DNA from 4 places in the Paenibacillus aurantius genome. Region 4 is predicted to be linked to each of the others. Evidence: predicted binding sites of a transcription regulator. Region 4 holds the regulator's gene; each other region holds the start of a gene.
The links. Region 4 encodes LexA, which represses DNA repair genes until DNA is damaged. Its sites were predicted from a motif close to CGAACATATGTTCG; they were not measured.
Positions count from the first base shown of each region.

Region 1: the regulator LexA is predicted to act here: its motif matches at 1,412-1,425, upstream of uvrB (excinuclease ABC subunit UvrB).
Region 2: the regulator LexA is predicted to act here: its motif matches at 1,497-1,510, upstream of MJA45_RS11895 (YolD-like family protein).
Region 3: the regulator LexA is predicted to act here: its motif matches at 1,056-1,069, upstream of MJA45_RS18955 (YhjD family protein).

Region 1 is NZ_CP130318.1:142,251-144,450, reverse strand. It holds gene uvrB (excinuclease ABC subunit UvrB) at 1-1,173, opposite strand, end outside; gene MJA45_RS00675 (flagellar motor protein) at 1,538-2,200, shown strand, end outside.
Region 2 is NZ_CP130318.1:2,637,779-2,639,978, reverse strand. It holds gene MJA45_RS11900 (MGDG synthase family glycosyltransferase) at 1-1,030, shown strand, start outside; gene MJA45_RS11895 (YolD-like family protein) at 1,079-1,414, opposite strand; gene MJA45_RS11890 (stage VI sporulation protein F) at 1,633-1,920, opposite strand; gene recG (ATP-dependent DNA helicase RecG) at 2,182-2,200, opposite strand, start outside.
Region 3 is NZ_CP130318.1:4,188,722-4,190,921, forward strand. It holds gene argS (arginine--tRNA ligase) at 1-703, opposite strand, end outside; tRNA gene MJA45_RS18950 (tRNA-Leu) at 778-865, opposite strand; gene MJA45_RS18955 (YhjD family protein) at 1,076-1,459, shown strand; gene MJA45_RS18960 (hypothetical protein) at 1,595-1,849, shown strand; gene MJA45_RS18965 (adenosylcobinamide amidohydrolase) at 1,889-2,200, opposite strand, start outside.
Region 4 is NZ_CP130318.1:3,582,504-3,584,703, reverse strand. It holds gene glnA (type I glutamate--ammonia ligase) at 1-562, shown strand, start outside; gene lexA (transcriptional repressor LexA) at 691-1,308, opposite strand; gene MJA45_RS16025 (LysM peptidoglycan-binding domain-containing protein) at 1,681-1,836, shown strand; gene MJA45_RS16020 (DUF896 domain-containing protein) at 2,002-2,193, shown strand; gene MJA45_RS16015 (hypothetical protein) at 2,183-2,200, shown strand, end outside.

The DNA.
Region 1 (2,200 bases), 2.9 Mb from region 4:
CTTCTGTTCGAATTCCTCGAACCGGAGCGGCCGGTTGTCCAGGGCCGAAGGAAGACGGAAGCCGTGCTCGACCAGCACTTCCTTCCGGGCGCGGTCGCCGTTGTACATTCCGCGGATCTGCGGCAGGCTCACATGGGACTCGTCGACGACGAACAGCATGTCGTCCGGGAAATAATCGAGCAGGGTGTAAGGGGTCGCCCCTCTCTCCCGGAACGTAAGCGGTCCCGAGTAATTCTCGATCCCCGAACAGAAGCCCATCTCGAGCATCATCTCGATGTCATACCGGGTTCTCTGCTCCAAGCGCTGGGCCTCCAGAAGCTTGTTCTGCTCCCTCAGCTCCGCGAGCCTTTCCTCAAGCTCCCTCTCGATGTTTACGATCGCCCGCTTCATGGTGCTCTCATGCGTAACGAAGTGGGACGCCGGGAAGATCGCGATATGGTCGCGCTCCCCGATGATCTCGCCCGTCAGCACGTCGATCTCGGTAATCCGTTCGATCTCGTCTCCGAACATCTCGATCCGCACCGCATGCTCGCTTCGCGACGCTGGGAAGATCTCCACCACGTCGCCCCGTACCCGGAATGTTCCCCGCACGAAGTTAAGGTCGTTCCGCTGGTACTGGATGTCCACGAGCCGGTGCAGAATGTCGTTGCGCGGCCGCTCCATCCCGACCCGGAGCGACAGGACCAGGTCCCGATACTCCATCGGGGAACCGAGGCCGTATATGCACGAGACGCTCGCGACAATAATGACGTCCCGCCGTTCGAACAGCGCGCTGGTGGCGGAGTGACGGAGCTTATCGATCTCATCGTTCACACTCGAATCCTTCTCGATAAACGTATCGGAGGACGGAATGTAGGCTTCCGGCTGGTAGTAATCGTAATAGCTGACGAAATACTCCACCGCATTATTCGGGAAGAACTCCTTGAACTCGCTGCACAATTGGGCGGCGAGCGTCTTGTTATGCGCGATGACCAGCGTCGGGCGGTTAAGCCGGGCAATGGTATGGGCAATGGTGAAGGTCTTCCCGGTTCCGGTAGCCCCAAGCAGGGTCTGGTGACGCTTGCCCTCCCGGATCCCCTTCTCCAGCTGATCGATAGCCGCCGGCTGATCGCCTTGGGGACTAAAGTCCGACACCAATTCAAATTTCTTCTGGCTTAATACGAGATCGCTCATTCTAACCTCCCAAAAGGGTAAGCCTGCACAACAAAGGCCGCCGGAGTCCGCATTACCTTTCATGCATAACGTCGTCCCGGCAAGCCTTCGATGCCCAAGCTATAATGATGGAATTCATCTAAACATTTATCGTACATCTTCCGATATAATAGTTGAAGTTGTGACACGGCTGCGGAGGAACGGCATTCCGCCTGCAGGGAGAATGCCTTCCGATCCGTCGAAAGAGTGGAACAAAATAAGAATACTTGTTCGTTTATTATACCGCTTTTCCGGCTTTCTTGCAAACCGTGGAAGGATACACCAGCGCGGAATGCGTCCCGCAGGATAAGAGGAACCATAACAGGCATTGGGAGTGGATACTGAAGTGGATATTACTACAATCTTAGGCATTATTCTCGGACTGGCCGCCTTGATCGGCGGATATGTTTGGGACGGAGGGCATGTCAGCGCTCTGTTCGTTCCAAGCGCCCTGCTTATCGTTCTCGGAGGTACCGCAGGTGCGGTCGTGGTCAGCTTCCCGCTGTCCAAGCTGAAGGAACTGCCGGCCGCGCTTACCATGGCTTTCAAGGAGCCGAAGCGGGATCCCCATATCATTATAGAAGAACTCGTGGACATGGCTACGGTTGCCCGGCGGGAGGGGGTTCTTGCTCTGGAGCAGCGTGCGCAGGAGCATGCCAACCCTTTCTTGAAGGAAGGCCTTATGATGGTCGTGGACGGCACCGATCCGGAGCTGACCCGGCAAATTCTTGAGCTGGAGATGGAGGCGCTGGAGCACAACCATGAGGCTCAAGCCAAAATTTTTGAAGCGGCCGGCGGTTATTCTCCTACGATGGGGATTATCGGGACCGTTATGGGCCTGATTCACGTGCTTGGCAACCTGTCGAACCCGGATACGCTCGGTCCTGCCATTGCCGTTGCTTTTACCGCCACCCTGTACGGGGTAGGCTTGGCGAACGTCGTTTTCCTGCCGTTAGGAAACAAGGTGAAGGGTAGGGGCAAGGAGCAAATCTCCGAGATGGAGCTTATG
Region 2 (2,200 bases), 940 kb from region 4:
GGCGGCCAAATGGTTCTACATCAAGAGCTACGCCTGGTTTCCCAGCCTGTACGGCTGGCTATACTCGAGTTCCAAGGAAATGAATCACGAGACACCGTTCTCCCGCGCTCTGCATTCCTTCGGGATTTCCCGGCTTCAGAAGATTCTACAGAATAGCCGTCCTGACTTTGTTATCAACACCTTCCCCATGCTCGCCATGCCCGTTCTCCGCACACGGGGGATCGTGATTCCTACCTATACGGTGATAACCGACTTCACCCTTCACAACCGGTGGATTCATCGGGATATCGACCGGTTCTACGTCGCTTCGGAAGAGCTGCGGCACGAATTGGTCGGCCGCGGACTGGAGACGGAGCAGGTCCGGGTCACCGGCATTCCGGTCAAAAAAGCGTTCCGCCAGCCGGCCTCGGTCGCCAGGCTGTGCCGCAAATACGGCCTGGACCCCCGCCGGCGTATCCTTCTCGTCATGGCCGGGTCCTACGGGGTCATGCGCGATCTGAAGGAGCTGTGCAGCGAAATTTCGGACGATTTCGCCATTCAGACCGTCATGGTATGCGGAAACAACCAGAAGCTCCAGGAAAGCATGGAGAGGGTCTTCCGGGACCATCCCCATGTGAAAGTGCTCGGGTTTGTCGAGGAGGTTCATGAGCTCATGGCCATCTCCTCCTGTCTCGTAACCAAGCCGGGCGGCATCACTCTCACCGAAGCCCTGTGCTGTCACCTGCCTACCCTGCTGTACCGGCCGGTACCGGGTCAGGAACGGGATAACGCCGAGTTCATGATGGCCAAAGGAGCGGCTCTCGTGGCGGACTATGCCGATCAACTGGTGCGTCAGCTCCGTTTCCTGCTTCACAACCCGTCCGCGCTCGATCGGATGCGCCGGGCCGCCGCCAAGCTGCGGAATCCCCGTTCGGCCGAAGATATCGTCTCGGACATGCTGCAGCATATCCAGGCTCCGGTTCAAGAGACCCTTTCGGCGGCCTCGGACCAGGCCGTCGAGAGCATGCCGCTATTTCATACCCATTCTTAACGGGCGGCGGCTTATGTATGGATTGGATACTGCGTCCCAAAGGAAAGCTTACTCCAGGACAATATCGAGAATATCACGGAGCGGGACTCGCCACTCCTCCTCCCCGGCTGTCACCCTTACCCTTCCCAGCAGGGGATCCACCCTCTCGATTCGCCCATGCAGGATGGAGGGGCTGATAGGATCATAAAGCGTGAGCTGCACCGCCTTCCCCCGGTTTACCGCTTCCGCCAGCAGGTCCGAGAGCTCCTGAATCCGCTGCTCGTCCAGAGCGGGCTTCGCTTTCTTCGGCAGATCCCCGCGGTGGCGGATGATCTGCTCCCTATGCTCGGGGAGCATCATGCGCGATGCCTCCCATATTCCATTTCCCTCCAGCTTTCTTCCCATGGAACCTCTCTCCTTTCATTTACTGTTCCCCTTTATCCTGTCCCTACAAACAAGTGTTCCTATTCGTACGCTTATTATACTACGAACATGCATTCCCCTTTCAAGAGGAAAGTGTTTGCTCCCGTTCCAGGTAACAGGAAAAAACCCGCTGAGCTTACAACCTCAACAGGTTAAAGAATCCCTCGCCCGACGGAAGGCGAAGTCCGATTTAGGCGGTCTTAGCGGAACATTCCCCACAGCTTAATGAGGTGAAAAGTGTTGGAAGGATCAATCTTCTGGGCGATCACGAACCGGATGATTCCGTCCGCCTGCTGGGCCGTCAGCTTTTCCCCCAAAGCAGCCGCGGTTTGGGAGAGCAGACGGCTGACCTTATTCGGATTTTGCAGGTCGGCCTTCGTCACTCCGTTCATCAGATTCTTAACCCGCTCCTTGTAGACGGGATTTTTAAGCTTAAGCTTGATTCGTTCCACGAGGTCGCGGTCGATTCCATAATTCAAGTAGCTCATTAGGCACCTCCCCAAACAGTCATTCTCTAGTCTATGAAGGGATCCGCCCAAATGTGACCCGAAACTCCTGCCGGGGACGGGAAAGAGGTCATCAAGCATACCGCTTGCAATCGGGAAAAGGCCGCGAGGAATTCCCCTGGTTTAATCCCAAGCCGCCCGCCTTGTGTTAAGTAACTGGAAGCTGGAACTGGGCTACAACATCAAAAAAAAAAAACGCCTCCGGGCAAGCCCGGCAGGCGCTATAGCTAAGAAAACGATAGGTTAATCCAGCAGGTCGCTG
Region 3 (2,200 bases), 610 kb from region 4:
TTTCCACGAACCATTTCCATAAACGATGCGCTTCTTCGTCCCCTTTTTCCAGCCGGGTGAACCAGCCGCGTGCCTCGTCCTCCAGCTCGGGAGCGGAATCGGCCTCGTCATGGAATTTGACATACAGGCGGAGAAGCTCCTCGATGCCTTCCTCCTCGACCGCTTTCTCGCTGCCCCATTTCTGATAGGCGACGATGAGCTTGCCGAACTGGGTACCCCAGTCCCCCAGGTGGTTGATCCTTACCACGTCAAAGCCCCGGAAGCGGAGAATGTGGTAAAGGGCGTTCCCGATCATCGTGGAACGAAGATGGCCGATATGAAACGGCTTGGCAATGTTGGGAGACGAGAAATCGATGACGATCGTCTTCCCGCTGCCGTCCGAGGAAGAACCGTAAGAAGCCCCGGATTCCAAAACCTCCGAAATGATATTCTCCGCATAGCGCTTCTTGTCCAGATAAACGTTCAAATAGCCCGAAACGGATTCGACCCTCTCCACCGATTCGTGGGAGACTTTCTCCTTCAGGCTGTCCGCGATGGCTTGGGGGGACTGCCGCAAAGTCTTGCTAAGCTTGAAGCAGGGAAGCGAGAGGTCCCCCATCTCGGGGTTGGGAGGGTATTCGAGAAGGCCGAGTACGGCTTCTTCGTCCAAGCCCTGCAGGTGAGGGGCCAACGCTCCGGCTATCAGCTTTTTGTAGTCGATCATTACGGTCTTCCTTTCGGCTTATAGAGTCAGTATACAACAAAGCACCCCGGTTGGGGTGCTCTAGGTTTATGTAGTGGTGCGGTCGAGAGGACTCGAACCTCCACGGGGGGTTAGCCCACACGGACCTGAACCGTGCGCGTCTGCCAATTCCGCCACGACCGCTTAATGTCCTGAGTTCCATGCCGTTTAGCAAGCACTTCATCAGCGGACAAAAAATAATATACCACGTCCCCTACGGGAATGTCAAACGCCAAAAATAACTTTTTCGGTGGAAGGAATAATTTGGGGGCGGGAGTCATATCATTGCGCTTGCCAAATGTCAATAACTGTTATACAATGGGAATAGAACATACGAACGGAGGTTCGCATACCATGGCCATGAACGCGATTGATCTGCGCAAGCCGCCCCAGCCGACCGAATCCGAAGCCGCTCTCGTCCGCAAGTACGTCCTGCTGCCTGTTCTGCTCACCATGCTTCAGAGGGATATCGATGCCGTTACCCGTTCCGCTCTGAAGGTGAGCCTGCCTTATATCGTCATTATGCAGAGGATGATGGATACGGTCCGGGAAGATCTTTCGCGCGTCCGTTCGGGACTCGGGAAGGCCGGGATCCGGATCTACACCGAGGAAAAGAATGCCAAGGGTATCCAATGCAAGTATGTATGCCGCGGCTACCACGAATCCTTCACGATGTCGCGAGATTCGGTCAAGGCCGAAGTAAGCCTGCTTGCCGGCCAGTATGTGGATGCCCGTTAAACCGGCCAGCCGTTAACGATGGATGGATAGATGGATAGATTCCCGCCTCCCGGGCAACAATTGTTTCGAATCGGCCGGATTGAGTTACATGTTTAGTAAGCACGGCTACGAACTAACCCAGGAGGCGATCTTATTATGGTATACATCGAAAGCAGAGTCATCGACGAACGTCATTTCCTGAACCTCCTCAAGACGGACGATGGCCATGTCATCGGCAAGCTGATCCGCATCCATCCCACAGGGGAATCCGCAGAGGGAGTTCATCAAGCGACCGGAACCTACACCGAATATATCACCTCGGTGTGCAGCTCCTCCGGCGAAGCGGAAATGGAGGTTCATGCGATCCTCGTAAGAATCGGCGCCAAGCCGGGATCTTTCGACGAAGAGTAAGACAAGGAGACGACCCTGTTGTCGTCTCTTTTTTCTTTTTCAGCTGCGAAATCCGGAACCCGCTCTCTCTTCTATATAACGGAGGTAGTGCAGCGCGGAGGCCTTAGTCGCTTCATACACCGTTCGTCCGATTAGGTAGCCGAGCCTTGTGGCAGTTCCCGCGTAGGACAGTTTGCGGCCTCCCCCGGTGGCGGCGATGAGCACCGCATCGGTCGTCGTGCCGGTTGCCCCCTCGCCGCTCTCCAGGCGGATATTCAAGTCTTGAAGGACGGCCGCCTTGGCTTCCGTTGCGGTGATCACCGCATTGACCATGGCCGCCTCGGTCGGCTGGCCGTCCAGCAGCACGATGAT
Region 4 (2,200 bases):
CTACGACGAGAAGGATAAGCTGGGCTTGAGCGATGAGGCGAGACAATACATGGCGGGAATCTTGAAGCACGCCCGCTCGTTCGCCGCCATCACGAATCCGACGGTGAACTCTTACAAGCGTCTTGTTCCCGGGTATGAGGCTCCTTGCTACGTGGCCTGGTCGGCGAGCAACCGCAGTCCGATGATCCGGATCCCGGCTTCCCGCGGGCTGAGCACCCGGGTGGAAGTGCGCAATCCGGACCCGGCCGCCAACCCTTATCTGGCTCTCGCCGTTATGTTGAAGGCCGGCTTGGACGGCATCGAGAACAAGATGTCTCTGCCGGCTCCGACCGACCGCAACATCTATGTCATGAGCGAAGAAGAGAGAGAAGAGCAAGGCATCCCAAGCCTGCCGGCCGATTTGAAAGAGGCCTTGAACGAGCTCATTCGCGACGAAGTGATCTGCGACGCTCTGGGCGAGCATGCTCTTTCCCATTTCTATGAGCTGAAAGAAATCGAGTGGGACATGTACCGCACCCAGGTTCATTCCTGGGAACGCGATCAGTATATCACCCTTTATTAATCTTGCTTGCAAACGACCCCTTGGCCTTCGGGCCAAGGGGTTTCGTGTTTTGCCGATAGGGGGCGGAGAGAGCGGTGCAGCCAAAAAAGACCTGCGCCGAGGAGGCACAGGTCTTGGTAGAGTTCCTACTATTGAATGTCGCGGAAGATTCCGATGACCTTCCCGAGAATCGTTACGTTCTGAAGTAGAATCGGCTCCATCGTCGGATTCTCCGGCTGGAGGCGGATATGATCGCGCTCTTTATAGAAGGTCTTGACTGTCGCTTCATCATCTTCCGTCATGGCGACGACAATTTCGCCGTTATTGGCATTCGGCTGCTGGCGGACGATGACATAGTCGCCGTTGTGAATGCCCGCATCGATCATACTTTCACCGATGACGGAAAGCATGAAGACGTTGTCATCCCCGACATAATGCATGGGGAGCGGGAAATAATCCTCGATATTCTCGGTTGCGGTAATGGGTACCCCTGCCGTAACTTTACCGATCAGAGGGACTCGGGCAACCGAGAAGGAGAACATGGCTTCGCTGTCCTCTCCTAAGAGCTCAATCGCCCTCGGCTTGGTAGGATCGCGGCGGATCAGACCCTTCTTCTCCAGACGTTCGAGGTGGCCGTGCACGGTAGAACTGGAGGCTAGTCCGACCGCTTCCCCGATTTCCCGGACGGAAGGCGGATAGCCTTTCTCACGCACTTCGGTTTTGATAAAATCCAGGATCGCCTGCTGGCGGCCGGAAATTTTGCTCACAGTCATCACTCCAATAGGAAATATTAAGGAAAGTATATCATAGAACCGGAGTTCGTACAAACATTAGTTCGAGTTTCGACAAATCCAGCTCTCCTCAAAAAGGGAAACAAATGTTCTAAAAATGGTTGACCTGAACACATGTTCGTGTTATTCTCGTAACAGAACAAATGTTTGGGGGAGATTTCGGTGAATTCCTTTACGAAGACGGTAAGCAGTAAGCGTTCTGGGACGGTAAGCCATAAGCGTTCGGGCAAGGCTATTCGTTATCTTGTTCTTACTTTGGCCGTAGCTCTTTCGTTCTCCTTCGGCCTATTCTTTAAAGCATACGCGGGGAGCAGCGACGATCTGCAATCCCTTCCCGCTTCTCATAAAATGACGGATGTAATTAAGGGGGATACGCTCTGGAGCATTGCCCAGGAGAACGCTCCTAAGGGAGAGAGCGTGCGTTCGTATATGCAGCAGATCAAGAAGCTTAATCATCTGGAAGGAACTACTCTTAGACCGGGACAAATTCTATACTTGCCCTAACCCGGTGCAATGGGTTGTCCTCCTAACGCGAATTTAGAGCACTTTATGGACTGGCTTTCCGTAGACACGGAAGGCCTTTTGACATTCTAGCCGTCCCTTGACAGGCCGGGGGGTTAATGGCAAAGTAAGAAAGAAACGAGCCGTACAGCAGGGAGGCGAAACCTAATGGGAATGGACGAAACCATTGCAAGAATTAACGAACTGGCGCGCAAAGCCAAAACCGTAGGTCTTACCGACGAGGAAGTGGAAGAACGAAACGAGCTTCGCAAAATTTATATAGAAGCTTTCAAATCCAGTCTGAAGGTTCAACTGGATTCCATTAAGTATGTAGAGGATGAGGAAGACAATGTCCCGTAAGTGGGAA